Regions from separate parts of the uncultured Desulfobulbus sp. genome, predicted to be linked through region 3. Evidence: riboswitches for the same ligand, from Rfam matches in the RefSeq annotation. Region 3 holds a riboswitch; each other region holds the start of a gene.
What was found. A riboswitch is a leader RNA that binds a small molecule or an ion and turns the genes downstream of it on or off. The one in region 3 is predicted to bind cobalamin.

Region 1 (9,652 bases), 230 kb from region 3:
TCTCGAATTTTACCGCAGTTCCTCTCAAGGGACTGTCACCCTTAAGAAATCGCATCCTCCTGCCCCCTGCTGCTCAACACGTCCTGTTTTCAAGCACCAGGGAGATCGGCGGTGCACCGGCCTTTGTATTGGTCCACCCGCGGTCCATTCTTTCCTCCAAGCTGCATTTCCGGGACATGGGGGAACAGGCTTTGACATTCTTCGTTCCCGTGCGCCACCTCTTCACATTCATGCATAATTCCGAGAAGCTGCATGCCTTGCGGCAGAATCGTGGCGTGTCTTTGTCGTGGCGTGGCGGCTTGTTGTCGTGGTAAATTATCAAGGTGCAGGTCATAGTGCGGGCATCACCACAACAAAGAGGGCAACATGTCGATTCAAAAATTGCGTTTGCAGCATGACTGGTCGCAGCAGCAACTTGCCGACGCCAGCGGATTGAGTGTCAGAACCATTCAGCGCCTTGAAGCTGGCAATCCGGCCAGCATCGAATCGCTCAAATGTCTGGCCGCCGTCTTCGAAGTAGATTCTTCAACCCTTCATCCGGAGCGCACCATGACAACCGCAACCGATTCCCTCAATGACACGCAGGAAGAAGACGCCTTTGCTTATGTGCGAAAACTTCGGGGGTTTTACCTGCACCTGTTGCGATACATCTTCATCGTTCTGGGACTGCTGGCCGTCAATCTCATTCTGACCCCCCATCGGATGTGGATATATTGGGTGATGGGAGGCTGGGGACTGGGCCTGCTGATGCATGCCGCCCGTGTCTTCAAACCCCAAAGTTTTCTTGGCCCGCAATGGGAACGACGGCAGGTCGAAAAGCGTTTAGGGCGCCCTCTGTAACCAGGAAGGAGGGTCTTCCATGCACGAGGAACGTTTCTTTACTGATTCCCGGCTTCCGTTTTTCGAATGCCGGACCTCACAGGACAGCACCCGCACCTACACACCGCCCATGCATCGCAGCTTCAGTATCGGCGCGGTCGAACGGGGAGAGATCCTCTATCGGGTGGCCGCCTGAATATTCAGGATCGAAAAATTGGCCGGGGCCATGCTGGCGGTCTTCGGCCTTCTCCTGGCCCTTGACTGAAAGCCACGAGCAAACTTTGGAGCAGAACCATGACACACGGCGAGTATTACTTTGAGGAAGGTTGTTTCATCACCGAACTGCACAACAGCGCGGATGATCCGGCGGTGTCCGTGGCCCGTGCCCGGGTGGAACCGGGCCACACCACCCGCTGGCATTGTCTTGAGGCCATCCAGGAACGGTATGTGATGGTTGAGGGCAGTGGTCTGGTTGAGATCGGTGGCGAGGCGCCGAGGGTGGTGCTCCCTGGCGAGGTGGTGCAGATCCCGCCCGGCTGCCGGCAGCGGATTACCAACACCGGATCGCGTGATCTGCTTTTTCTGGTCGTCTGCACGCCGCGCTTTACCCTGACTGCTTACCGTGACCTGGAAACAACTGGTACACGCCAAGGGAATGCGGAAAGGCCTTAGCCCCTGGAATCGGGGTGAATAGCAAGGGGTTCAGCGCCCATGTTTGCAGGAGTTGTGGCTGGATCAAATCTGCGCAGCGGTTCTTCGGCGCGGGCAAAGGCCAGCAGGGTCGATCCCGACGGCAACTGTCGCGTCCGGTGGCTACCCAGTCCGCATCGGCTGGCGGCATCAATGATGTCGTCCTGGCGATGAGTTTTGCCGTTGTAGGTATTGAGCATCATGTGCAGATCGTACAGCGCCCCGCGCCAATCGGTATCGGCAAAGAAATCGTGGACTATCAGCAGCCCCTGGGCTGAGGTTTTGCTCACCGCCTTGCGGAGTATTAGGAGGCTCTCCTCTGTCCCCTGGCAGTGGAGGACATTGGAAAGCAACACCAGGTCACAGTCCCGGTCCGGGATGCGGTCCAAATCCGAGGATTCCTTGTCCAGCAGATTGCAGCCGCACCAGGTGACCCGCTCACGCCAGGGGGTCAAACGGCGATGGAGTTCTTCCGAGGCGATGATCTCCGGCAGGTCGCAGAAAATCGCCGACCACTCGGGGTTGCGCCGCAGGAACTCGGCGATAAACGCGCCCGAGCCCGCCCCGAGATCAAGCATTATCCCAGACGGCGGCAGGCCGGGGCAGCACTGCCACACTTCCGCGGCGCGCACGCCGGCAGCTTCATCCATGGCTCCGAGATAACGGATTCGGGCCTGGTGCAGTTCTTCCGGGGACTTGTCGCCGGCGGCAAAGATCCGGCCGCCTGTTTTCAGGGTAGCGTCCAATTGACTCCAGGACAGGCGCAGTTGCTGTTCAAAGTCCAATGTCCGTCGCAGCGAGTGGGGTGAATGGCGCTCCAGGTAGGGCTTGGCCTCTGGGCTCAGGCCGTAGCGGTTCTCCTCTTTGCCCAAGAACCCCAACTGGCAAAGGCAGTCGAGGAAGCGGCGGCCATATTCGAGATCCCAGCCGATAGCGGCGCAGATCTCCTCGGCGAAACCGCCCTGGGAAGCAAGGAGGTCAAACAGTCCAGATTCATGGGCCAGCATCAGAACAGCGGAGCCCCGGTATCCGGTCAGCAGATCGGAAAAAGCGAGAAACGGCGAGCCGCGGTCCTCCGCCTGCATCATCCCTCCTGGGCGTTGCGGATGCCCACCTCGGCAAAAGTTTTGATGTCGGCCAGCACCCGAGTGGCGGCATCGAGCAGATGCATGGCCACCGCCGCGCCGGTGCCCTCGCCCAGCCGAAAATCGAGATTGAGCAGAGGCGTGAGGCCCATCCGTTCCAGCATGCAGCGGTGACCGATCTCCACCGAGTTGTGGCTGGCAAAGAGGTAGGCCTTGGCCGCAGGGGCGAGTTCGCAGGCGATCAAGGCACCAGCAGTGGAAATCAGCCCATCGCAGAGCACCGGAATGCCACGGGCGGCTGCACCGATCACCAGCCCGGCCAGACCGCCGATTTCAAAGCCGCCGACCTTGGCCAGCACATCCAAGGCGTCGGTGGGATCGGGGTGATGCAGGGCGAGCGCCCGCTCAATCACCGCGATCTTATTCTGCAGCATGGCCTCATCGATACCGGTTCCCCGGCCGGTGACGGTGCGTACCGGCAGGCCCGAGAAGGCGGCGATGATCGCCGAAGAAGGGCTGGTGTTGCCGATGCCCATGTCGCCGGTGCCGAGCAGGTCCAGGGATTCCCGGTCCACCAGCTGATTGACAATCTCAATCCCCGCCGCCACCGAACGAATCGCGTCAGCCCGGCTCATGGCCGGTGTCTTGGTAAAATTGGCTGTCCCCTTGCCGATCTTGCGATGAAAGATAGGCAGGTCCGGAGGAAAATCATGGTTCACCCCCAGGTCGGCGACCCGCACCTCGGCCCCCGAATGGGCGGCGAGGACACTCACCGAAGCGCCGCCCTGGACAAAATTGTAGACCATCTGCGGTGTCACTTCCTGGGGAAAGAGGCTGACCCCCTCCTCGACCACGCCGTGATCGCCGGCGCAGGTGACAATCATTTTTTTGCGAAACCGGACATCGAGCGTGCCGGCAATGCCCGCCAACCGGGCGGCCAACGGCTCAAGGATGCCCAGGCTCCCCTGGGGCCGGGCCTGGTCGGCGAGCCGTTGCAAGGCTGCCTGGTGGATGGTGGTGTCCGGAGGACGGATAGCGTTGATGGTCTGCTGGACGAGTTGCATATCGATGCCTTGGTGGTGGATTATATTCGGTGTTTGATTGGGTGGTGTGGGCCGATGGGTGCACTACGCTCAAGCCGCGCTCAACCGGGGACGGAAATCTTGTCGCCGCTGATATCCTGGCGGAAGACCTCCATCCCCTTTTTCATGGCGCAGAAATCGCCGCACATGGTGCAGGTGTCGTTGGCCTCGGGGGCGCGTTCTTCTCTGATTTGCTTGGCTTTTTCCGGGAACAGCAGATATTTCTCCAAATCCTGCCAGCGCATGTCCCGCCGCGCCATGGCGGCCTGTTTTTCATTGTCGCGCCGCTCCGGATACTTGGCGATATCGCCGACGCGGACCGCCAGCCGAGTGGCGCGCACGCCTTCGCGGACATCGTCCTCATTGGGCAGGGCCAGGTGTTCGGCCGGGGTGATATAGCAGACCAGATCCGCCCCATGCCGGGCTGAATTGGCCGCACCGATGGCGGCAACGATGTGATCGTACCCGGCACCGCTGTCCATGGGCAGAGGCCCGAGCACATAGTAGGGGGCATTGCCGCTCATCCGTTTTTCCAGTTGGATATTGGCGGCGATTTCATCGAGCGGCACATGGCCCGGCCCTTCGACCATCATCTGACAGCCCATCTCCCGGCCAAGTTCCGCCAGTTCGCAGTTGATGATCATCTCCGCCATCTGGGCCCGGTCGTGGCTATCGTGGATGGCCCCGGCGCGGATGCCGTTGCCCAGCGAAAGGACCGCATCGTATTTTTTCATCAGGCCGCAGACCCGGTCGAACTGGGCATAGAGTGGGTTTTCCTGGCCGGTGGCGTCCATCCACGCCACCATGAAGGTGCCGCCCTTGGAGGCCAACCCACCGTAGCGAAAACCCTGTTTACGCAACCGCTCGATGGTGTATTGGTTGATGCCGCAATGGATGGCCATGAAACTGAGGCCGTCAGCCAGTTGGCGCTCAATCAGCTCGAAGAGGAATTCCGGATCGAGCTTGCAGGGATCTTTGTACTTGCGGGCGGTCTCTTTGAAGGCCTGATAGAGCGGCACATTGCCCACCGGCAGGCGGGTATGGGCCAGGACCTCGCGGCGGATGCGGTCCAGATCGCCGCCAACGGAGAGTTCCATCAGGGTGTCGGCCCCCTCTTCCTCGGCAATTTGGGCTTTGCGGATTTCCGCCTCCAGGTTGCAGATGTCCGACGAGGTGCCGATGGAGGCGTTGACCTTGGTCCGCAATCCTGTGCCGATGCCGATCACTTTTTGGCCGGGGCGGCGCGGATTGTTGGCGATGACAATCTCGCCGGCCGCCACCTTTTCCCGGATGTATTCCGTGCTCAGGCCTTCATCCCGGGCCACGGTTTTCATCTGCGGGGTCAGGGTGTGTTCGCGTGCATACTCAATTTGGGTTTTCATGTATCCTCCGTACGTTGCGACAGTCTGTAAGCGGAAAAAAGTAAAGGGCTTCAAAAGGGGAGTATCCTTTTGAAACCCTTTGCCATCGCGTTCCCAAGTCGAACTGATCTATACGTCTTCTGACTTCCGGATACTGCCAGATCGCGCCTTCCCGATCATCAAGGATGATCAGTGGCTTCCTCGCAAGGAGTGCGACCCCTTATTCCGGTTACAGCGGCGGGACCGTCACGGATTTGCACCGTGTTCCGTTTATAGAACTGTCTGTATCTGTGCCTGCTTCAACAGGTGCGGCAAACTACCATATTCAAGATCAAAAAAACAATCTCGAAAACGAGGTTTTTTTTCTTCCTCTGGAGGAGGTGCGATGGAGTTCTCATTTGAATGGATCAGGATGTCGTAGTATGTTTTAAAATAGCTTATTCTAATCAGGCTAAAAGTTCCCTTCCGGCAAAATCAGGACAGCCAAAGTAGTTGCGCCCAATAATAACCAAGCGAACCAACATGCGAATTCAAGGAAAAATAGCAAAGTGGAAAGCAGAGAAAGCGTTCGGATTCATAACCCCCAATGGCGGCGGCCCTGATATTTTCGTCCATAAAAATGGCCTGTCACAACGATCCCGAATGCCGACTGTCGGCGAGATCGTCACTTTTGAGATCGTTTCGACGGTTGGCGGGAAAACATGGGCCGAGAATGTGCTTTTTCAAGGGGAGAGTGATCCGCGAAGGAACGCGATAGTTGTAGACGTGCTGCTTGTGATCTTGGCAATTCTCTTTTTAACGGCAATCACTGGCTTGGTTGTTCGCGACTTGTTGCTACTGCCGGTTCTGGGCGTATATATCTGTGCCAGCTTGCTGACCTTCATCGTGTACCGATTTGACAAGTCGGCGGCTGAGTTCAATGATTGGAGGACCTCAGAAATCCGTCTACATACGCTCAGCATCCTTGGCGGATGGCCTGGTGCCATAATTGCGCAACGACTTCTGCGCCACAAATCGAAAAAACAATCGTTCCAAGTAATCTTCTGGGCAACAGTCGTTCTCAACGCGACTATGCTGGCAGCGCTGCTCTCTCCAGCCGGCAAACATTTCCTTCATTCACTCCTGTTGGGGCTCTAATTCAACGGAAATCGAATGTGAGCGATTTGATTAGGTCAGACGTCCCCGTTGTTTCTCTAGCTCTGGAAGTCACGGGACAACCAACCGGCACAATAATTTGACGGTGCATGGAGGAGGAACAATGATCAAGCACATAAAAACAGACTCCCTCAACATCGCCTATGCGGAGAGTGGCCCACCTGCTTTCTCTCCGCCTGGTGAACGGCGACCCCGCCTTTGAGGCAACCGAACGGCGGTTGATCGATCTGCCGCGGATACCCGTGCCGGCCATCGTCCTGCACGGCAGTGAAAACGGCGTCCTCCCCGCCGCCGGTTCCGAGGAGCACCACCGATTTTTTAGATCCGCCTATGAGCGCCGGTTGATTCCGGTGGCGGGCCACAATCTGCCCCAGGAAGAGCCGCTCGCCTTTGCGGCAGCAGTGCTCTCGCTCCTTTAAGTCGATATCAAACCGCCCTTGCCTTGCAACGGACCTCACGGGCAGGCGGCTATCCACATCAACCTTGTTTGAACCTGACCAGCGTTCGCCGGATCATCCGTCTTATCCCGGCAGCACGCCAAGATATCTTTTGTCATGGCGGGGCGGCTTGCTGTCGTGGTAAGGAGTGGAGAGTACGGTCCGATTGGGTGCATTGTCGGTTAGGGCAACAGCGCCAACCGGTGAGAGCCGATTCCCTCAGCCTCTCTTGTGGAGTAACCATGTCGCGCATCGAATTTTCGTCAACCCGGTTTCTTCCCTACTTGCCTGAATCGTGCCAGGTGAATCCCGGCGCGTACGGGTTTGAGCTGGCCAGTTGGCTGTCTCTGGCGTTGGCAAAAGCTGGCTTTGCCACCCGCTACCCCACCGGTGAAGATTGGGGCTGGTTTATCGAATACCTTGAAGGCGATGCGGAATTCATGATCGGCTGCGGTTGCGAAGCCGAGGAGGGCGAGGGCTACAAGGGGACGCCGGTGGCCTGGCACATTTCTATAATGCAGAATCTCACGTTAAGTCAGTGCCTCAAAGGGGTGGAGATCCCGGATCTGGACGTGCAACTCACCGATGCCATCGTCGCGGCGTTGCGCGCGGAAGGGATCGAGCCCACAATCAAGGAAGGCGGTCAATAGCCGCCGTTTTTTCATTCCCCCTAATTTCTTCACGCCCCCAACCGCTCTAGGTGGGAGCGTGAAGAAATCGCATTCCCTCTTTCCCTGACACTCAATACAACTGCAGCAGTTTATCCATCTCCTCGGATTTCATGGTGAAGCTGTGGGCTTCGGCGGGGAAGGCACGGCTCTCGACCTCGGCCTTGTATTGGGCCAGAGCGGCGGCGATGGGTTCGTTAATCTTGGCATACTGCTTGACGAATTTGGGGGTGAAACGATCGTAAAGTCCGACCAAGTCGTGGATCACCAAGACCTGGCCGTCGCAGCCGGGGCCGGCGCCGATGCCGATGGTGGGAATGGTGATCTCCCTGGTGATGTGGTCAGCCAGGGGTGCCGGAATCGCCTCGAGAACGATGGAAAAGCAGCCAGCCTCTTCCAGGGCCTGGGCATCCTCGATCAGCTGCTTAGCCGCCTGGGCGCTCTTCCCTTGGACCTTGAAACCGCCGAGGCTGGTGGCGGTCTGCGGAGTCAGGCCGATATGGCCCTGCACCGGAATACCGGCCCTGACGATGGCGGCAACCGTCTCGGCCATGGAAACACCGCCCTCGAGCTTGACCGCGTCGGCGTGGCCCTCCTTGAGGATGCGGGTGGCATTGTTGATCGCCGCCGGAATCGAGCTGTTGTAGGAGCCAAAGGGCATGTCGGTGACCACCAAGGCCCGTTCGACGCCGCGCACCACTGCCTTGGTGTGGTGAATCATCTCGTCCATGGTGACCGAGACCGTATCGGGATGCCCCAGCACCACCATGCCCAGACTGTCGCCCACCAAGACGATATCAATCCCGGCTGCATCCACCATCTTGGCCCAGGGATAATCGTAGGCGGTCATGACCGAAAGGGGGATGCCGTTCTTGCGGTTCCTGATGTCCGGGATGGTCACTTTTTTCTGTTGCATGGGTTCTCCTTGGGAAGAGATGGCAGCCGAAAGGGTTAAATCCGATGGGAGGCGGTGGCCTCCAGGGCCTTGACCAGTTGGGTGAGCAGCAGGTTGACCGGGGTGGGCACGCCGGCCTCAAACCCCTTGGCGACGACAGCGCCGTTGATGACATCGATCTCGGTGGGTGCGCCCCGGAGGATATCCTGGAGCATGGAGGCCCGGTTGGTGCTGGTCTGCGCACAGACCTGCCGGACCCGCTCCTGCTGCGTCTCGCAGGGGAGATCAATACGCAATGCCCGGGCGACCGCCACCGCCTCGTCCACGGCCTGAGCCATGAGCCGTTCGCACTCCGGGACCTGAGCGAGAACGCCGTTGGACACCCGCAGCAGGGCGGTGAGGGCATTGATGCCGACATTGACGATCAGTTTGGACCAAAGGAGGGCATTGCTATCCTCAACGATCTGCGTGTCAATGCCAGCCCGGTTGAACAGCTCGGCTATGGCGGTGATAGCGGGAAGCTGTCCGAGGTCGGCTGCCAGAACAGTCGGTCCACGGCCGGCATGGCGGACATGGCCGGGCGCCAGCAGGGTGGCCGCCTGGGCGGTGGTGCCGGCAGCGGCCCGTTGCGCGCCGACCACGGCGACGATCCGTTCCAGATTGCCGAGCCCGTTTTGCAGGGTGAGCACCAGGCCATCCTCGGCCACCAGCCTTTGAGCCGTTTCAGCCGCCTCGCCAGTGGACCGGGCCTTGGTGCACAACAGGATCAGGTCGGCCTTCCCGCCGTAGTGCGAGCCATCGGTCAGCGCCTTGATCCCGAAGCGGCGCACCGTGCCGTCCATGCCGGTGAAGGTCAACCCGTCCCGGTTGATGGCTCGAGCATGACCCGCATTGGTGGTGAAGAGGCACACCTCCGCAAGCGGCGCCAGCAGGGCCCCGAACAGACTGCCCATCGCCCCGGCACCAAGAATCAGTATCTCCATATCACCACTTGCCTCTCCTTTTGGCCGGCAGAGCTGCCGGGCCTTTTCCTGCGGTCAGTTGCGGGGAAAACCACTGGCGTCAGTTATAAACCATCGACAAAAAAGGTCAACGCCGAACGCTTTCCCCGTCTGGAAGAAAGCAAGGGCTTGAGCCGACGGGTCCAAAAGGGTACAGTTCGGCCATTGCCGTGGTGAAGGTTCCGCCACCCACCCCTTTTGGAGAAAGACGATGCACCTTTTTATCTGGCGTCACAGCAAGCGCTTTTCCAGTTGGTCGATGCTCGATGAGCCGCATATCCACAAAGAAAATTACCTCCAGGCCGACGTTACCGTGCTGGCGCCGTCCAAGGCGAAAGCCCTGACGCTCTTGGCACGGAACGGCGCTTGGAACGTCGAGGAACTGGAACGGATCGAACCCGAGGTCATCCCTCTGGATGCATCCCGCATCGTCATCAGCCACGTTGATTTTCAATAATC
Region 2 (9,652 bases), 980 kb from region 3:
TTCTGACCGCCGTCACTATTCTTCATCGCCCAGTCGACACCGCTGTCGATTAAAAAAAGATTGACCTTGTGGCCCTTGGAATGGGCGATCTTGGCAAATTGAAAGCAGCGGGTCGCCTTTTCAACGTTGTTGTCACGCAGCACAAACAAAAAATTGGCCATAATTTCCTCCTAAATCCTTACGGAATGTATGAAAGGGCCGGCCATTGTGCCGCCATGGCAATCTAACCGGTTCCCCTGTGAGTTCCACAATAGACTGATCACTACTCGGATTCCCAGGGCATGACAACCCGAAATCACCGCGTAAGAGCGCTATGCAGCGATAGTTTTTCGCTTCCTGCCCCCTGAACCATCACCCAGTTTCCACCGCCCCAAACCCGACATGATGCCAACCCCTTTCGCCCCACCCTTCTGGCTCCGCAATCCGCACATCCAGACCCTGTGGCCCAAACTGTTCCGGCCGCTACCCGCCCTGCCTCTGTGGCGCGAACGGCTCGAGCTGGCCGATGGCGATTTCATTGATCTCGCCTGGGCCTCCGGCGGTTCGGGCCCCATTGTCCTCATCCTCCATGGTCTGGAGGGGACCCTGCGCTCTCATTATGCCCTGCCGATCATGGCTACGCTCCTCCGGGCCGGCTTGCAGCCGGTATTTATGCACCTGCGCGGCTGCAGCGGCGAGCCCAACCGGTTACCCCGCACCTATCACTCCGGGGCCATTGAGGATCTGGCCGAGGTTTTGACGCTGCTTCGGGCCACCGGCCGGTCGGTGGCCGCAGCCATCGGCTTTTCCCTGGGCGGTAACCTCCTGCTCCGCTACCTGGGAGTCACCGGTTCATCCGCCCTGCTCCAGGCCGCGGTGGCCGTCTCCGTGCCCTTTGTCCTGGCCGATGCGGCCCGGCGGCTTGAACAGGGCGGGTCCCGGATCTATCAGCACTACCTCATGACCCGCTTGAAACGGGCCTACCGGCAAAAATTCACCGCCATGGCCTCGCCGCTGCGGGTCGATCTGAACCGGATCTACACCCTGTGGGAATATGACCAATGGGTGACCGCGCCGCTTAACGGATTTGCCGGGGCCGACGACTATTACGCCCGGTGCAGCTCGCTGGGTTATCTCAAAGATATCACCGTACCCACCCTGATCCTTCACAGCAGAGATGATCCCTTCATGTATCCGCACAATGTTCCCAGACCCGATCAGGTTGGCCCCGGCGTGCGATTGGCGATCCAGCCCCACGGCGGCCATGTCGGTTTCATTGAGAGCCGCTTTCCCTGGCGGACCGGCTGCCTGATCGATCGGCTCGCCCCCGCCTTCCTCAATGAGCATCTGGCGGCTGCCGACCCTCTACCCTAACCGGGGATCGAAGACGCGCAGCCTGTCGGCGGCGTTCAAGGCGTCTGCCAGGTCAAAGATTTCGAAACAGACCAGCATTTCCGCATTGAGGAGGGGCACCGCCTGCTGCAGTGTGTGTTCATCAAGCGGCAGGTGATCGGTCTGGCCGTCGGTGCCGGAAAGGTGGAGTCAACGATGTGCGGGTGAAAGTGGCTGGGCAGCGGTTTGCCCAGCAGGCTGTGGGTGAGATCAAAGGTGAAGCGGGGGTGAAACTCGACCTGGTCGATTAGGTTTTCCATGGCCACAAGCTCCGGCCAATCCACCTCCCGCCAGCCTGGCAAGGGATGCAGGGTCATATTGAGCAGGGGAAAGCCGCTCTCCGCAAAAAATTGGGCGACAGCCAGCGCTCCTGCAACCTTGTCGGTGGGCAAATGGACCGTGTATTCCAGGTCAAGAGCCGCCAGACCGTCGAGCCAGGAACCGACCTTGGCGCGCATCGGCCGGTCCCAGGTGTAAACCAGCAGTTCGACAAAGTCGACCCGCCCCTCAACCAGACGGGCGTTATCGAGGAAATTTTCCCCGGTAAGCCATGATGTGGTCCCCAATTTCATCGCGTGATTTCCCGATGGCGGCAAAGGTGCCCATTTCCTCGATCATCCGGAGCGCGGCCTCGATGATGCTGAACACCAGGGCGCAGCCCGTCCCCTCGCCCAAACGCATGTTCATATCGATCATGGGCTCCAGGCCGGTGATCTCCTTGAGCAGTTTGGCGCCGGGCTCAAACGAGATGTGCGACGGAATCATATACTCGATGGCCTCGGGCTTGAGCCGCATGGCCGTCAGCGCCGCGACGTTGGAGATCAGGCCGTCGGTGACCACCGGCACCCGGCGGGCGGCGCAGGCCAGATAGGTCCCGGCCATACCGGCGATATCGAGGCTGCCCACCTTGGACAACACATCGAGGGCATCGTCCGGGTCCGGCCGGTGCAATCGCACCGCCTGCTGCACCACAGCTTTCTTGTGTTCAAAGGCCTCGTCCGTCAGGCCCGCGCCCCGGCCGACCACCCGGTCGATATTTGCCCCAGTAAAGGCGTAAAGCACAGCGCTGCTGGCGGTGGTGTTGCCGATGCCGATCTCGCCGGTCCCCATCAGATCGTACCCCTGGTCGATGGCCGTATTGGTCACTTCGATCCCCACCTCGATGGCGCGGATGGCCTCTTCCCGGCTCATCGCTGGCTCTTTGAGGAAATTGGCCGTGCCGTAGCGGATTTTGCGGTTGAGCACCCTGGGCAGATCGACATCGACCTGGATGCCGATATCAACGGCAATGATATCGGCCTTGGCATAGTTGGCGAGGAAATTCACCCCCATGCGGCCGGAGGTGACAAAGTCGGCGCCGATGCGGGTGATATCCTGGGGATACATCGCAACCCCCTCGGCACAGACGCCGTTATCGGCCATCATCACCACAATCGCCTTCTTGCTGATCGCGTTATGCACCTTGCCGGTGATCCCGGCAATCTGGCGGGCGATGTCTTCGAGCTTGCCGAGGCTGCCCGGCGGCTTGAGGCAGTAATCGATCTCCTTCTGGGCGGCGGCCATGACCACCCGGTCGGTGGGCCGGATGGCCTCCAGGGTCTGCTTAAGCAAGTGCATAGTGTGCCCTACCTGTAGTTAAAACGGATGAGAATGGGCAATTGGCCCATGATTTCGATCTCGCACAAGGTGGCGTTATCGACCTTGAACTGCCAGTAGCCCTTGGAGACCGATTCGCTGAAGAAATGGGCCAGGAGCGAACGGATGCAGCCGCCGTGCGAGACCACCGCCACCCGCTTGCCCGCATTATAGCGGACGATCTCCTCAACCACGCTGATCACCCGGTGCTTGAAGGCGGGGAAGGCCTCGCCGCCGGGAATCCGGGTTTGTTCCCAGTCGGTCAGCCACAACTTCCAGATATCGGGATACTGCTGGGCGATCTCGGAGAAATGCATGCCCTCCCACTCGCCGAAATGGAACTCCTGGAGACTGGAATCGGTGATGACCTGCGCCTCCTCACCAAAAACCAGCGAAGCGGTTTCCACCGCCCGCGAGAGGGGGCTGGAAAAGATGGCATCAACCTCAAGGGCGTTGAGCCGCTCGCCAAGGGAGGCGGCCTGCAGGCGGCCATGATCGTTGAGGGGCGTATCGGTGCTGCCCATGAGGACGCCGGTTTTGTTCGGTTCGGTTTCGCCGTGGCGAATAAGATACAGTTTGGTCGGGTTCATAATAAAAATTTCCAGACAAGAAGAAAAACAAGGAAGCTGAGAATTTCGGCCAGCTCAATACTGGCACCGATGGTGTCGCCGGTGATGCCGCCCAACCGCCGCTTGAGGTAGGCGGCAAACAGAACAGCCAGGAGGATCGGCGGCAGATGGAGGATGAGAACCACCAGGGGAACCAGCGACGGGTGCACCCCCCAGAGGAATAGAATGGAGGTCACCAGAAACAGGGACATCAGGGTGGCGGCCGCCGCCTGGGCCAGGCCGGTCTGGTTGACATAGTCGCCGATCCCTCGCTCCTCGCGGGCATAGCGGGCCGCCGCCGAATGCCAGGTCAGGGCCACCCGGCCGAGTACCGGGGTGATCAACACGGCCGGCACGCCGCCGGTGCCTGGAATAGTCTGAAGGAGGATGTACTTGAGCAAAATGGTGAGCACCAGGGCGATCACGCCGTTGGTCCCCAGAGTGGAATCGCGCATGATCTCGAGCATCCGCTCGCGGGAGCGGTAGCTGAACAGACCATCGGCGGTGTCGGCGATGCCGTCGAGGTGCAGGCCGCCGGTGACGGTAATCAAGCCAATTACCGCGACCATGGCCGCCAGCTCCCGACCAAGCAAGGCATCGACAAGCAGATAGCCAGCGGCGGCCGGCAGCGCGGCCAACAAACCGACCAGCGGCATCCATTTCATGCCCTGGACAAAACGCTCGGCGGTGAATTCAACCTGCACCGGAATTGGATACCGGGTCATGAACTGAATCATGAGAATGAGCGCCCTCATGAAGCCACCTTCACTCTCCCTTGAGCCGCAAGGGAAGACCGGCCACCACCAGATAGACCTCCGAGGCAGCCTCTGCCATCCGCTGGTTGACCCGGCCGGCGCAATCACGGAAAAACCGGGCCAGCGGCGCAATCGGTACGATGCCGTAGCCGACCTCGTTAGTGACAGCGACCAGATCGGCCCGGCTACCGGCAACAGCCCCAATGATGGCCTCGATCTCGGTCATCACATCCGCCTCGACTTCGTTTAACTGGTTTACGGTCGGCTGGTCCCAATCCATGGGATGCACCAGCATCCGGTTGCTGATCATCACCGTCAGGCAATCCAGGAGCATGGCGGCAAAATGAGGGCCTTCGCTGGCAATCACCTCGGAGGGGCCGGTCGTGGTCTCGAAGGTTTGCCAGGATGCGGGCCGCTGCAGCCGGTGCTTTTTGATGCGGTCCGTCATCTCGTCATCAAAGGCCCGGGCCGTAGCGATATAGGCGATATCGGTGCCGATGCCGGCAATCAACTGTTCGGCAAAACTGCTCTTGCCGCTTCTGGCCCCACCGGTGACAAGGATAATGCGTCCCATGAACACACCAAGGAGTAGTTGCCGCGCCTCGCATAGAGAGGCAGCGACATGGTTGATCGAGCAGAGAGATTCTTCAGAGGAGGAGGCGAGAGTCGTTTGCACGGCGCCGGTGTCTCATTCCACGAAGACCCACGTTCAAGAGGAGTGTCTGGCTTTTCCGCTCATCGCGAAATCACAGTTGCGGGACAGCACGGGATTTGCACCCGTTTCCTCCATACGAAAGACGGCACCCAGCCCAGCCGGTGCACAGGCTGTTTATATCGAATTCAGGAAAAAAAAGATAGGGGCAAATAACACGGGAGTGGCACCCTCTGAGGAACACGTCAGCGTAGCCGCTTCAAGTCACAAAGGGCGAGCGGGTTATTTACAGGCGAAAAAGGTGACGTAATTGCCAACCTCGGCGATCCCGACCTTGGAGACCCCATCTTTCAGCATGTTCTGATCATGCCCGCTCGATCCGCGCCAGCCATCGAACTGTTTGAGGGGCGTGCTGTAGTTCCAGCCGACATTTTCGACGCAGAGCCGGCTGCCGGAACGCTCAAACCGCTCGTCGAACTTGTTGTGGCTCATCCGCTTCTGCTGGAACATCGCAAAGCTGTGATTCTTGGCCAGATGGTTGAGATGGGCATCGAACCGCAGCGGATTCAACCCGTTGTCCTGGCGGTACAGATTGATCTGCTCCAGCAGGGTACGACAATACAGCGAGACGCCCTCATCGGGCAACTCCCGGGCAGGCGCCGGTGAGACCGCCAGAGACAACAAAAAAACAGCAACCAACATGACCTTCATATTCATCGATCTCGTTACAAATTGGATAGCAAACCTAGGTGATTCACGTCTTGGTTATTAAATAAGAACGAATGGAGAAAAAATCCACCCGACAGCCACTCCGTTTTTCCCAGCGACTGCCTCGCTCCCAAACGTCGAAGAAATCCCTTTCGTCTTTTTTTAAGCAAAAAAGAGTGCCCATTGGGAGCGTGCCCACGATCACCCTAAAACCTGCCGCACCTTCTGCAGCAGGGTGCGGACGGCAAAGGGTTTCTGGATGAAATCGACGCCTTCGTGGAGCATGCCCTGGTCGGCGATGACATTTTCTGTATATCCGGACATATAGACAACTTTAAGATCAGGAATGCGACTTGACAGCCGCCGATGCAGCTCACGGCCGTTCATCTTCGGCATGACCACATCAGTCAGGAGGAGATCGATGCCAGCCACCTGGGCCGCCCGCTCCAGGGCCACTTCCGGGTTCTCCGCCGCTATGATTCGGTAACCGTGGCCAGCCAGGGTTTCGCAGACCAACTCCAGCACCAAGGCATCGTCCTCAACCACCAGGATCTGCTCGCCACCCCCCGATGCCAGACCCACTTCAACTTCCGCCACCGGGGCCTGCAGAGCTCCTTCGGCCTTAGGCAGATAAATCTTGAAGGTGGCACCGTGGCCGGGCTCGCTGTACACCCACAGATGGCCATGATGTTGCTTGATGATGCCAAACGAGGTCGCCAGCCCCAGCCCCGTGCCCTTGCCGCGCTCCTTGGTGGTAAAGAACGGTTCAAAGATGCGATTGCGGACGGCCTCATCAATTCCCGTCCCGGTGTCGCTGATCGACAGCATAACATAATCTCCCGCTTCGACCTCCGCGTGGTGCTCGGCATAGGACTGATCAAGGTGCGCCTCGGCTGTTTCGATGGTCAGGGTGCCACCCTCCGGCATGGCATCGCGGGCATTGACCGCCATGTTGAGTACCACCTGCTCAATCTGGCCTTTATCCGCCCGAATCGGGACCGGGAGGGGACTGAGCACGGTCCGTACGGTGATGGCCTCGCCGATCAGCCGTTGCAGCATGCTTTCGAAGCCGCGAATCAACTCATTGAGGTCGATGATTCTGACCTCAAGCATCTGTTTGCGGCTGAAGGCCAGGATCTGCCGAGTCAGGTCGGTGGCCCGCCCCGCCGCCTTGAGAATCTGCCCTAGATCGGTGAAGAGCGGATTATCAGGAGGTAACCGTTTCCGCCCCAATTCAGCATAGCCAATGATCGGCGAAAGCAGGTTGTTGAAATCGTGAGCAATACCTCCGGCCAGGCTGCCCAGGGTCTCCAGTTTGCGGTGTTGGCGCACTTGCTCCTCCAGCTCCTTGCGCTGACTGACGTCACGGAAGCTCCATAACCGGCCATAGCGAACTCCCTCGCCGCTTTGCACCGGGACACTGTAGTACTCAACCACTTTACCGTCCGTCAGGACCATTTCGCCCTGCACCCTTGTATCGGGCACCTGCCCCACTTGAGTCAGGGCTGCCTGGAAGGGCTCCGGCTCCTGTACCTGGGCCTCGATTTGGGAGCACAGCGGTTGCATCGAAGCTCCGGGCAGACAATCGATCGGCACCTGCCAAAGAGATCGGAAATGACTGTTGCCAAACAGACAGATATTGTCCTCGCCGACAATGCAGATGCCATCGATTCCTGCCTCAAGCACGCATTCAAGCAAGGTCTTGCGGAACAGCAGTTCCTGCTCTGCCTCGTGCCGGTGGCCCATATCCTCGCGGATGCGCAGCCGCATCCCGTTGATGGCCGCAACCAACTGGTCCAACTCGTCCGGCTTCCCGGACCGGCTCGGTGCTCGCTGCAGGCGCAACTCTTGATCCAAAGATTCGAGGCACAGACTGCTGGTGTACCGGGCCATGCGCACCAGGTGACGATTAAGGGCCACTTGGAAAACAACCAGAATCGCCAAGGCCAGGGGAACGATGAGCAGGGCATTGGTAAGAAAGATGGTCATCGCCCGTTCCTGGAGGCGGGCGTATACCCCGTCAAGGCTGGCGCGCACTTGCAGGATACCAACCGGAACCGGTTTCTGGGCCTGATAGACCAGCGGATATTCCCGGCTGATCGTGCCCCGCTCCCCGCCATCCCCCTCGGTAATGTCGTAGGCCTTGGTATTGAGCTGCTCCCTTACCCGTGCATAGACGATATCCTGCAGTTGGAGCACCCCGCGCAGTTGCAGGCGGATTTGTTCCTCATCCATCTGATAGGCCCCGGCGGTGAGGGCCGGGACATAGCTGCTTTCGATGAATTGCAACCGCGATTCGATACCGGCGAGATCACGCCGGTATTCGGTGGTGAGTTGAAAAGCAATAGCCAGAAGGATGCACAACAGGCTGCAACCGCCGATAACTGCCAGCAGGCGCATTGACAGGCGGCGGCTTTTCAGGGTGCCAAAGAAAGAAAAGGGAGGGGTTATTGATTGCACAGTGGCTGGGTTCCAGGCCTAATCCGGCGCGTTGAACTCATTGGCCTTCAGGGGAGCACGGTGCCATGATGGCCTGGTAGCGGCCATTTGCCTTCAATTGCTGCAGTCCCCGGTCGAAAAGTTGCATCCGCTGTTCGTTCCCCGGAACAACCCGGGAAAGCAGGAGATACGGGGTGAACTCGGCCAGAGGCTTAGGATCTTCCGCCAGCTTGGCCCGCTCCTCCGGGCTCAGATCCTTTTTGATCAGAAAATACCCCACGGCCCGCTCGATGGGAAAGAGATCAATGCGGCCGCTCAGCAGTTTCTTGAAATTGAGCAGATCGCTCGCCGCCTCGGTGAACATCGCGGGCTGCTGCTTCCGCAAATCGGCAAAAACATCATTGTAGGCATAGCCGATGGTCAGACCGATGGTGCGATCCTTGAGGTCGTCAAGGTGTTCCCAGGAGTACGACGTCTCCCGGTGGTGAAAAAAGACCCACTCCTGCCGGGAAAGGGGGTCACTGTTGACAAAATGGGTTTGCCGCTGCTCAGCGGTTCCCGCCCATTCGACTGCCCCGTCGACCACGCCGTTCTGCGAGAGCAGCAGCCCCCGCGCCCAGGGCAGAAACTCATACTCCACCCGGACGCCCTCCATGGCAAAGGCCTCGGTGACCACTTGGGAATCGCAACCCTGGCCCGGCAGATGCCGACCGGTGTAGGGTGGCCATTCGCCGTTGGCCAGACGAAGGACTGACGACGAGGCATCCGCGGCGAAGACCGATGGGCAGCCGCCCCAGAGCGTTTGCCAAGCAAGTCCAGCCAGCACAGCACACCACAAAGGCATGAGGCTCTTGGTCTGGTTGTTCTTGCTTGCTCTCATTCGCACCTCAAGGGGGAAGTCGGGTGTGGGATACATGGCGACGAATCGCCCGCCGATCCTTACAAAATCAGGGATCGATAATAAAGGCTATGGTAAAGACCTACAAAAGAGGCGAGGCGATGTCAAGCACTGTTACTGTGCGCGGGAGAGGCGGATGGTTTGCACCCAGGCGCTGGCCGCTTCGTGGGTATTGTCGGAATCGTTCATCACCGCCAGGCTGGCCATTGCCGGTGGATCCTCGCCAAAGGCCATGCGGTAATCGCGGACAATATCCACGGTATATTCCTGCCAGGTGTTGACCTTGCCAGCGCCGGCACTGACTGGAATCATCCGGGCCTCGTCGACGTAGGCGTTGATAATAAACGGCTTGCCGGTGGCCTGATTGTCCCAGATGTAACTGATAGAGCTGTCCGGCGGGTACTGACCGTAAACCGTCTTCGCCAGCTTGTAACGGAGCTTTTTGGAGAGCGATGCCCGATCCGGGTCATAGACAAACATCACATAGAGACGGGCGGGGTAATCGTCGCCCTCCTTGCTGCCGCTGTCACCCTTTCGATAGACATTGCTCACCTTCCAGCGCCAAGTGAGCATCGGGTACTCATAG
Region 3 (9,652 bases):
GCACCGACATGCTCGAGGGCATCAGCGGCCTGCACTGGCACAACCTCTGCGAACAGGACGCCGACTGCCTGGAGCGGACCGTCACCGCAGTGGAGCGGACCTTTGGCGATGTCCTGCCGCAAATGCACTACGTCAATTTCGGCGGCGGCCATCACATCACCCGCGAGGGCTATGACCTGGAGTTGCTCATCGACATCGTCAACCACTTCCAATCTCGATGGGGGGTGCAAGCCTACTTGGAACCGGGCGAAGCCGTCGCCCTCAACACCGGCTATCTGGTGGCCACGGTGCTCGATGTCGTCCAGGCCGATCTGCCGGTGGCGATCATCGATGCCTCAGTGCCGGCCCATATGCCCGATGTCCTGGAGATGCCCTACCGGCCGCATATCATCGGCTCGGGTGAGCCGGGCGAGAAGGCCTGGACCTGCCGCATCGGCGGTCTCTCCTGCCTGGCCGGTGATGTTGCCGGCGAGTATTCCTTTAATGCGCCGCTGGTTGCCGGCGACCGGCTGGTGTTCACCGACATGGCCATCTACACTATGGTGAAGACCAACACCTTCAACGGCGTCCAACTGCCCGCAATCATCCTCTACCGGCCGGAAAACGACGTGCTGACCCTGGTGCGCCGGTTTGGCTACGAGGATTTCAAAAACCGGCTGAGCTGAGCAGCTTGCCGGTCTGCGGAGCACGGCCCCTCCCACCACGCCCGTCCCTCTCCATCGAAGCTCCCCATCGCGCCGACTTGCCATTGACAGATCGTTTTTTGTTGAATACGGTTGCCGGCAACTTTGCAGTCAAACCGGTACCTTGTTTCAAACTCACGCACAGGGGAGGAATTCATGACGGATATGCTCTACACGCCGAAAAGTGAAGTTGACACACGCATCCAGACCTTTCAGAACACTCTGGAACAACTGGGCATCGATGGCGCCCTGATCATCCACCACACTAACCTGTTCTATCTCAGCGGTACCTCTCAAAGCAGCCATCTCTTCATTCCCCGCTCCGGCAAGCCCATTCTCATGGTGCGCAAGAGCTTTGAGCGCGCCTGCAAGGAGTCGCCCATTGAGGAGATCATGGATGTCAAGAGCCTAAAAATGATCCCCGATATCCTCAAGGAGAAAGGATTCAACCTGGACACGCTCGGCCTGGAACTGGACGTCATCCCCTATAATACCTGGCAGTTTTATAACAAAATATTCAAGGATTCCAACTTCACCGATATCTCGGATGCGCTCAAGCGAATCCGGACCATCAAATCGGAACACGAGATCGACCTGCTGCAGAGGGCCTGCGGCGTTCTTGATCAGGTCTTTGCCGATGTGCCCGCCATGCTCCATGAAGGCATGACCGAAATCGAGCTCGCCAGCCTGTTCGAGGCCGGGATGCGGCGGCGCGGCTACGGTGGCTGCAGCAAGATGCGCGCCTTCAATCAGGACTTCTTCATGGGCAATGTGACTACCGGCGCCAGCGGCGCGGTCCCCTCCTATTTCGACGGCCCGGTGGGCGGGTGCGGCCTGACCCCGGCCAACAATCCGCACGGCGCCGGCTGGAAAACCATCAGCCAGGGTGAGGTCGTCTACATCGACTATACCTGCGTGATTAACGGCTACACCGCCGACGGAGCACGGATGTTCGTCATCGGCGAGATCTCGGAACAATTGAGGCAGGCGCACGCGGCTGCCCTGAAGATTCAGGAGGCCATCGTGGCCATGATCAAGCCGGGCGTGATCTGCGAGGATGTCTACACCAAATCGGCGGAACTGGCCGAAGCCATCGGCCTGCAGGAGCATTTCATGGGCATCGGCAACGACCGGGTCCGCTTCATTGGTCACGGGGTGGGCCTGGAACTCGACGAGTATCCGATCTTTGCCAAGGGCGTCAAGATGCCGCTGGCAGTGGGCATGACCTTTGCGCTTGAACCAAAATTCGTGTTTCCGGAAGGGGCCATCGGTATCGAGAACACCTACGTGCTCAAGGCAGACGGGCCGCAGGTCCTGACCCATGCTCCCGAGGAGATCATCGGAGTGTAACGTTCTTTTTCTATTCCCGAAGTTGGGGGCGACGGCCATGGATTCGTCGCCCCTTTTTGGTGCTGTCGTTCCTGGCTGTCTGCAGAAAAAGAGAATACTTCTTGACTCCTTTCCGGTTTTGCGCGAATCTTAACCTATCCTGACTGTATCCATTCCCAGACACTACAAACGCGCACATGAAATTGATTCTCAGCACTTTTTTTGGACCGCAAACCAAAAAAACCGCCCTGATGCCCCTCCAACACGACAAGCACGCGGACTCGGGCCCCTCCGTCGCTCTCGCCGCGCTGGAAGGCAATATTGCCGCCATCGCCATCGAAAACATCTTTCAGCTTTTTGATTTCGCCGCCCTGAGTGGCATGCTTGAGATCCAGGCGCCCACCAATTGCGGCAGCTTTTATTTTCGCAAAGGCGTGCTGATCCATGGGCTCCTGCAGGTCAACCAGCGCAAGATCGGCCAGATCCTCGTCGAGTCACAGGTAATCACCGAGGAGCAACTGCAGCAATGCCTGCTCCTGCACGAGCAGACCGACTCACCCAAGCGGTTTGGCCAGATTCTCCTGGAACAGGAGTACATAAAACCCGACGGTCTCGACAAAACCCTGTTGCGCCAGGTCAAGGATGCCTTTTTCGAGGCACTTTCCTGGAACGAAGGCATCTTCCGGTTCTATCCGAATCAGATTCCGGCTGCGGATGCGGTGAAGCTATATGCCCGCATCGATCACCTCCTGCTTGAGGGCATGTTGCGCATCGATCAAGCCACCCTGGGCGGGGAGGATGAGGAGGAATAAGACCTCATTTCTTCAGGTATCGTGTACTTTTACAACCAGGGATCAGCCGAACCCGGCACCATGAAAGGCGCCGCTTGCCTTTGGCAGCCGCACTCACTGTCGGCAACACAATCAGGGTTCTTTTGCTGAAAGCCTCCCCTCAAAAAAAACAAAAAACCTTACATTTAAAGCCGTTGCCCAGCTGACCATCCGATCCCCTGCCATTCTTACCTGCCTCCCACCACTTTCTGTTCGATTATCCGCCTCCCCTGTAGTATAGAGCAAACGATTTTGTCCCATTTCCGAATCTCCGGCATAACAGCAGCGCACTCGTCGCCCCTTGCCGAATTTCCGGGAAACGGCTTTGCAAGAGAAGCAAAAAGAGCGAGAGTTCTTCCCGGCAGCAGATCATCCTACCGGGCACTCTCAATCCGCGGTTGATTTGAATCTGTACTGACCACAGGGAGTATTCACAGGACGTATGGAGCAGGATAAAATCTTCGAGCGGTTATTGCAGATCATCACCCGTTACCACCAGCAACGGGAGACCGGTCCGTTTGTCGAATATCTCGACCCCAGCGACTTGCGCCGGGTGCTGCACCTCGAGGAAGATCGGGGTCTGGGCAACTGGGAGGAGTTGTTCACCTGGGTGGAGCTGTACCTGGCCCACGCCGTCAAAACCGGTCATCCCGGTTACGTCAACCGGATGTGGTCCGGGGCCAACCTGCCCTCGGTGATCGGCGAGATGATCACCGCCATCACCAACACCTCGGCCTGCACCTATGAGACCGCCCCGGTGTCGACCCTCATGGAAAAATACCTGCTGCGGACCATGCTGGAGCTGGTTGGTTTTGACCACGGAACCGGCCAGATGACAACCGGTTCGAGCAACGCCAATATGATCGCCATGATGGCCGCCCGTAACAGTGTGTACCCGGAGGCCAAACAACGAGGTCTCTTCGGCAGGCAGGAACTGTTTGCCTTTGTCAACGCCGACGCCCACTACTCCATGGACCGGGCCGCCAATATCCTCGGCCTGGGTGCCGAGCACCTGATCAAAGTTCCGGTGGACGACCATGGCCGGTTGATCGTACCCGCCTTGGAGCAACGGCTCGCCGAGGTCACCGCTTCGGGCGGCCTGCCCTTTTTTGTCGCCGCCACAGCCGGAACCACGGTGCGAGGCTCCTACGATCCCTTGCCGCCGCTGCTGACCCTGCGCGACCGGTACAATTTCTGGCTGCATGTCGACGGCGCCTGGGGCGGGGCGGTGATCTTCAGCGATCGACTCCGGCAACAGTACCTGCCAGATCTCGAACAGGCCGATTCCTTCACCCTGGATTTTCACAAAATGCTGGGTACGGCCCTGATGTGCAACGTGCTGCTGTTCAACCATCGCCCCGATATTCTCCGAGAGGTCTGCAGCGCCGGCGACGAGAGTTACATCTTCCGCGAAGGCGAGGACGGTGAAATCCGCGACCTCGGCACCCAATCCCTGCAATGCGGCCGGCGGGTCGACAGCCTCAAGTGGTTCCTCGACTGGAAATTCTACGGTCAGGCCGGGCTGGCCGAAAGGGTGGAAAATTATCTGGAACTGTGTCAATATGCCGAGGAACAGGTGCATCAGGCGAACGAACTTGAGATGGTCGTGCCCCGCGAATCGTTCAACATTTGTTTCCGTTTTCGTCCCCCCGCCGATATCCCTGTCGAACCCTTCAACCTGGAGCTGCGGGAGCGCATGCACCGCACCGGCCGCAGCCTGGTCGGCACCGGTTTCGTCAACAACCAACTGGTCCTGCGGCTGCTGATCACCAACATCACCATCGGCAAACCCCAGATCGACGACTTTTTCCAGGCGGTCATTGCCACTGGCCGGGAATTGCTGGCCGAGAGCAACAGCCGGAATCACCCATCAACGACGAGACAGGCATGAGTGACAATGATTACATGGTAACCCAGAAAGAAGCGGCCGATTTTCTCAATGTATCGACCAAATCCATCAGCCGGTACCGGAAAAGAGGTCTACCTTACAAACTGATCCTTAACCCGGTGACCGGCAAGCAGGAGGTCCGCTTCCGTTACGCCGACCTGGAACGGTGGGACCAGGGAAGGCAGCTGCTCGCTACCTATGCTCGCGACGGCGAAGAGATGGCTACGGGCGAGACCAAAGCAGCCGGAATCGCCGGGCGGCAGGCACAAACCAGCCAGCACGACGGCTTTTTAAACGATCTGCTGCTTGCCTACAAGGAGCAGATCGAACTGCTCCGCGATCAACTGGAAGACATGCGGGAGCAGCTGGCGCGCCGCGACCGGCAGATCGACGACCTCATGCGGCTGATGGTCGGCTTGCAACTGGAATACAAACCCATGCCCACCGTTGTCACCGCCGACATTCCAACTCCTGCCGAAAGCGCGCACGACAAAAACACGCTCCCGGAGGATCAGATATTCGACCTCTACGAGGCGGTTGAATTGCCGCACAACGGCCTGACCCTGGAAATGCCTGAAACACCCCCTCCGGCAGAGAACAAGCAGACTTTACAGAAACTCGGTAGGGAAAAAAAGGTATTCAGCCGCGACCAGCTCTCGGCTTCGATCCAGCGGCTGCGGTCCAAAGGAAAGAGCTACGAGGAGATAGCCCGAGGACTCAATCAGATCAACGTGGCCACCCTCTCCGGTCATCCGGAATGGACCACCCTTGAGGTGCAAACCCTGTTGCCCGCCTTGGTGAACAGCTCTCCTCGCCACTTTACCGAAGGCAACAACGCCTGAGTCCTCCGTGGGAACGCTGTTCCCCGTGTTTTCCAGATTGACAGCGATTCACGGCTTGACTTCATCGGGAGCGGCAGGTACCATGGGCCGCACTGTGTTCAGGTGTCCGTATCAACGGATGAAAAGGGAATCCGGTTCAAGACCGGAACGGGCCCACCGCTGTACCCGGGGACAAATTCCGCATGATGGCCACTGTTGTTGCTGACAACGGGAAGGCGCGGAAGGAGAGTGATCCGGAAGTCAGAAGACCTGCCTGAACAGTAAGACCCCGACCTTGCCGGCTGCAAGCTCGGACGACAGACTCCAGCGGTAAACAAGGGACATCCTGGATCAAGATCATTGGTCCGGGATTTTTTTATTTCCGGACCGGAAACCCAGGGAAAACAGGGGCGCGAGGACACATCGCCCGGCAACCTTTTTTCCGTCAACCGAGGGAGGCGTTGGTGCAACAGAGGAAGGCGATTGTGCTGGCCATGTTCGGAACCACGGTGGAAGCGGCCCTCAAGGGGCTGCTGACCATCAAGACCGCCATGGAAACTGCGTATCCCCAGACCCCGGTGCGCCTGGCCTTCACCTCCAACCAGATCCGCCGCATCTGGCGCAAGCGCGCCACCGACCCGGCCTACCTGCAGGCGCATCCCGATATCCCCCAGGATATCCTTGCCATTCAGGGCATCCTCGCCGCCATAGCCAATCTCCAGGATCAAGGGTTTGACACCCTGATCGTCCAGCCAACCCACGTTGCCCCAGCCGAGGAGTTTCACGATCTGGCGGCCTATGTCCGCGGCCTGGCCTCAATCCGTACCATGAAGCCGCGTTGGCGGCCCTTTAAAACAATCGCCCTCGGCCGGCCCCTGCTTGGAGCCTACAGCCTCCACCGCGCCTATGCCGACGACATCCGCATCGTTGCCCAGGCCCTGGCTGAAGACGCGGCCCTGGCAAAAAGCCACGATGCGGCCTTGGTCTACATGGGCCACGGCAACCAGTATTTCCCCTCCGGCGGCCTCTACCTGGAATTTGCGGCCCGCATGCGGCAGTTCTACCCCGGGGTGCTGACCCTGATTGCCACGGTCGAAGGATTCCCCAGCCTTGATGAGGTGGTCGAGAGCCTGCGGCTGCACGGGGTACGCCGGGTGATGCTAAAGCCCTTTCTCATCGTCGCCGGCGAACATGCCACCCGCGACCTGGTCAGCCCGGAGGAAGACTCCTGGCAATCGATCCTCACCAGGGAGGGTTTCGAGGTGATCCCGGTGATCAAAGGCTTGGGCGAAGAAACGCCGCTGGTGCAGATTTTTGTCGCGCATGCCGCCGAAGCCGCTGCCGATGCGGGAGTGGAGCTGGACTGATGAACGGCAAGAGCGCCATTACCTGGTTGCTGCCACTCTGCGGAGCCATGGTGTTTGCCGTGGCCCTTTCGGCCACCCTGGGCTTCCTCCAGGTGTCGATCCCCGATGTCATTCTCATTCTTTTTGCCAAACTGAGCAGTCAACCCCTGCCCGTGGGCATCGACCCGGTTGCCGCCACGGTGGTCGCCGACGTGCGTATGCCCCGGATCCTGGCCTCGGTCCTGGTCGGCGGTCTGCTCGGGGTGAGCGGCGCGGTCTTTCAGGCAATTCTGCTCAATCCCCTGGCCGACTCCTACACCCTGGGGATCTCCACCGGCGCTGCCTTCGGTGCCTCCCTGGTGATTGTCTTGCAGATTTTCGGCCTGGCCCTGCCGTCCGGCGTGACCATTCCGGTCTTTGCCTTCGGCGGCGGCGTCGGCACCCTGGCCGTGGTCCTCTTTCTGGCCTCCGGCGACAAGCGGCTCTCCTCCACCAGCCTGATTCTCGCAGGGGTCATTGTTGCCGCCATCTTGTCTGCGGCCATCGGTTTTCTCAAATTCCTCGCTGACGAGCAGGTGGGGCTGATCATCTTCTGGCTGATGGGCAGCCTTGCCGGGGCCTCCTGGCAAAACATTCTCCTGCTGGTGCCCACGGCCCTCTTCGGGACCATGACCGCGGTTTTTTACAGCCGCGACCTCAACATCATGGCCACCGGCGATCGGGCCGCCACCTCGCTCGGCGTCAATACGGTCCGGCTGCGCACTCTCCTGCTCACGGTCAGCACCCTGATGACTGCAATTGCGGTTTCGGTCTCCGGCATCATCGGCTTTGTCGGCCTGATCGTGCCGCACATGCTGCGCCACCTGGTCGGTCCGGACAACCGTTTACTGGTCCCGCTCTCCTTTTTTACCGGCGGCCTGCTCTTGCTGGTCGCCGACACCCTGACCCGGGCGGTCCTGCCGGTCGAGGTACCGATCGGCGTACTCACCGCGCTTTTGGGCGGCCCCTTCTTCTGCATTCTCTTTAAAAAACGGCAACAGGATGGCAAGAGCGCTTTCTGAACAACAGAGCGACCGCCTCTGGTCACTGACCGAGGTCAGCTTTGGCTATAACGGCACGCAGGTTGTGCGCGATGTCAATCTTGAACTCCGCCGGGGCTGCTGCTACGGTATCCTGGGCCCCAACGGCAGCGGCAAGACCACGCTCCTTGATCTGATGGGCGGCCTGCAGACGCCGCAGTCCGGGTCGATTGCGTTCATGGACCGTCCGGTACAAACCTGGCCGAAAAAACAACTGGCCCGGCTCCTGGCCCTGGTGCCCCAGGACTTCATGGTCCGCTTCAGTTTTTCGGTCCGCGAGGTGGTGGAAATGGGGCTGCATCCGCACCTCCATCGTTTTGCCACTCCCAACAAAGAGGACCAGGACCTGATCGACGAGGTGTTGGAGATCACCGGCATTACTGCCCTGGCCGATCGGCCGGTGACCCGGCTTTCCGGCGGCGAAAAGCAGCGGGTGGCCGTGGCCCGTGCCCTGGCTCAGAAGCCTGCGGTCCTCCTGCTCGACGAGGCCACCTCCAACCTCGACATCCACCACAGCCTGGAGATCCTCCACCTCATCCGCAGCCGTTTCGAGCAGCAGGGCATGCAGGTGGTGGCAGTGATGCACGATCTCAACCTGGCCTCCTTCTTCTGCGACCAGCTGGTCTTCCTCAAACAGGGGCAGGTGGTCTGCCAGGGGCCCACCGAGGAGGTGCTGACCCCGGAAAATATTGAGGCGGTCTACGGCGTCGAGGCCGAAGTAACCACCAATACCTTTACCAACAGCCGGCAGGTGAGTTTCAGGCTGCCGGCTCACCCTTAAACCCCAGCAATACGGTATCATGCGCCTTAAAGTTCTTCTTCTCATCCAGTGTCTCGTTCTCCTGCTTACCTCCATTGCCTCGGCCGCGTCCATCACCGACAGCGAGAAACGGACCCTGGTCTTTTCCCAGCCTTTTCAAAGGATCATCTCCCTGTACCCGGCTCATACCACCAATCTGCTCGAACTCGGGCTGAACAAGGAAATCATTGCCTGCGGACCCAGCGACACCCAATTGCCCCACCTGCCCCGCGTCCAATTCCAAGATGACCCCGAACGGTTGCTAGCCCTCAAACCCGATCTGGTCCTGATCCGGCCGATGATCAGCCGGGGCTACCCCAATCTGGTGCGCATCCTGGAAAAGAACAACGTTCGTGTCATCTCCCTCCAACCGAGTGAGGCGAATGAACTCTTCCCCTACTGGGAGGCCCTGGGCAAACTCACCGGCCGGGAACCGCAAGCCAAGGTCATGATCGAAACCTTCGGCAAACGGTTGGCTGCCATCACGGCCTCATTGCTACAGATTCCCAAAGAAAAACGTAAACACGTCTACTTTGAGGCGATTCACAAACAGATGAAGACCTTTGCCCCCAACGCCATTGCCATGTTTGCCCTGGAATCGGCCGGCGGCATCAACATCGCCAGTGATGCCGAACAGGTGCGCGAGACCAATATCGCTGCCTATGGCAAAGAGCGCATCCTGGCCAAGGCCGACCAGATCGACCTCTTCCTGGCCCAGAGCGGCCGAATGAATCCGGTGAGCGTTGACGATATTGTCAAGGAGCCGGGATTTGGGGTGATCAAGGCCGTACGCGAAAACCAGGTCTTTCTGGTTGACGAGGAGATGGTCTCGCGGCCGACCCTGGGGTTAATCGACGGCATTGCCTTTGTCCGCTCA

Region 1: another riboswitch for cobalamin. It lies ahead of thiC (phosphomethylpyrimidine synthase ThiC); the one in region 3 lies ahead of ACHZCX_RS13645 (sirohydrochlorin cobaltochelatase).
Region 2: another riboswitch for cobalamin. It lies ahead of cobU (bifunctional adenosylcobinamide kinase/adenosylcobinamide-phosphate guanylyltransferase); the one in region 3 lies ahead of ACHZCX_RS13645 (sirohydrochlorin cobaltochelatase).

Annotation. Positions count from the first base shown of each region.
Region 1 is NZ_CAXXTL010000002.1:1,875,408-1,885,059, reverse strand. It holds gene ACHZCX_RS12635 (helix-turn-helix domain-containing protein) at 367-840, shown strand; gene ACHZCX_RS12630 (hypothetical protein) at 860-1,015, shown strand; gene ACHZCX_RS12625 (cupin domain-containing protein) at 1,114-1,491, shown strand; gene ACHZCX_RS12620 (methyltransferase) at 1,488-2,597, opposite strand; gene cobT (nicotinate-nucleotide--dimethylbenzimidazole phosphoribosyltransferase) at 2,594-3,658, opposite strand; gene thiC (phosphomethylpyrimidine synthase ThiC) at 3,739-5,058, opposite strand; cobalamin riboswitch at 5,150-5,360, opposite strand; gene ACHZCX_RS12605 (cold shock and DUF1294 domain-containing protein) at 5,560-6,174, shown strand; gene ACHZCX_RS12600 (alpha/beta hydrolase) at 6,345-6,611, shown strand; gene ACHZCX_RS12595 (hypothetical protein) at 6,872-7,279, shown strand; gene panB (3-methyl-2-oxobutanoate hydroxymethyltransferase) at 7,371-8,213, opposite strand; gene ACHZCX_RS12585 (2-dehydropantoate 2-reductase) at 8,249-9,175, opposite strand; gene ACHZCX_RS12580 (hypothetical protein) at 9,405-9,650, shown strand.
Region 2 is NZ_CAXXTL010000002.1:1,125,014-1,134,665, forward strand. It holds gene ACHZCX_RS09265 (DsrE family protein) at 1-161, opposite strand, end outside; gene ACHZCX_RS09270 (hydrolase) at 382-1,353, shown strand; gene ACHZCX_RS09275 (hypothetical protein) at 1,389-1,943, opposite strand; gene cobT (nicotinate-nucleotide--dimethylbenzimidazole phosphoribosyltransferase) at 1,894-2,988, opposite strand; gene cobC (alpha-ribazole phosphatase) at 2,997-3,596, opposite strand; gene cobS (adenosylcobinamide-GDP ribazoletransferase) at 3,593-4,369, opposite strand; gene cobU (bifunctional adenosylcobinamide kinase/adenosylcobinamide-phosphate guanylyltransferase) at 4,380-5,045, opposite strand; cobalamin riboswitch at 5,067-5,202, opposite strand; gene ACHZCX_RS09300 (CAP domain-containing protein) at 5,304-5,738, opposite strand; gene ACHZCX_RS09305 (ATP-binding protein) at 5,931-8,189, opposite strand; gene ACHZCX_RS09310 (transporter substrate-binding domain-containing protein) at 8,227-9,048, opposite strand; gene ACHZCX_RS09315 (DUF3047 domain-containing protein) at 9,181-9,652, opposite strand, start outside.
Region 3 is NZ_CAXXTL010000002.1:2,102,258-2,111,909, reverse strand. It holds gene nspC (carboxynorspermidine decarboxylase) at 1-665, shown strand, start outside; gene ACHZCX_RS13670 (Xaa-Pro peptidase family protein) at 840-2,033, shown strand; gene ACHZCX_RS13665 (DUF4388 domain-containing protein) at 2,210-2,824, shown strand; gene ACHZCX_RS13660 (hypothetical protein) at 2,936-3,103, opposite strand; gene ACHZCX_RS13655 (pyridoxal-dependent decarboxylase) at 3,285-4,733, shown strand; gene ACHZCX_RS13650 (hypothetical protein) at 4,730-5,572, shown strand; cobalamin riboswitch at 5,656-5,844, shown strand; gene ACHZCX_RS13645 (sirohydrochlorin cobaltochelatase) at 6,016-6,918, shown strand; gene ACHZCX_RS13640 (iron ABC transporter permease) at 6,918-7,958, shown strand; gene ACHZCX_RS13635 (heme ABC transporter ATP-binding protein) at 7,939-8,757, shown strand; gene ACHZCX_RS13630 (ABC transporter substrate-binding protein) at 8,777-9,652, shown strand, end outside.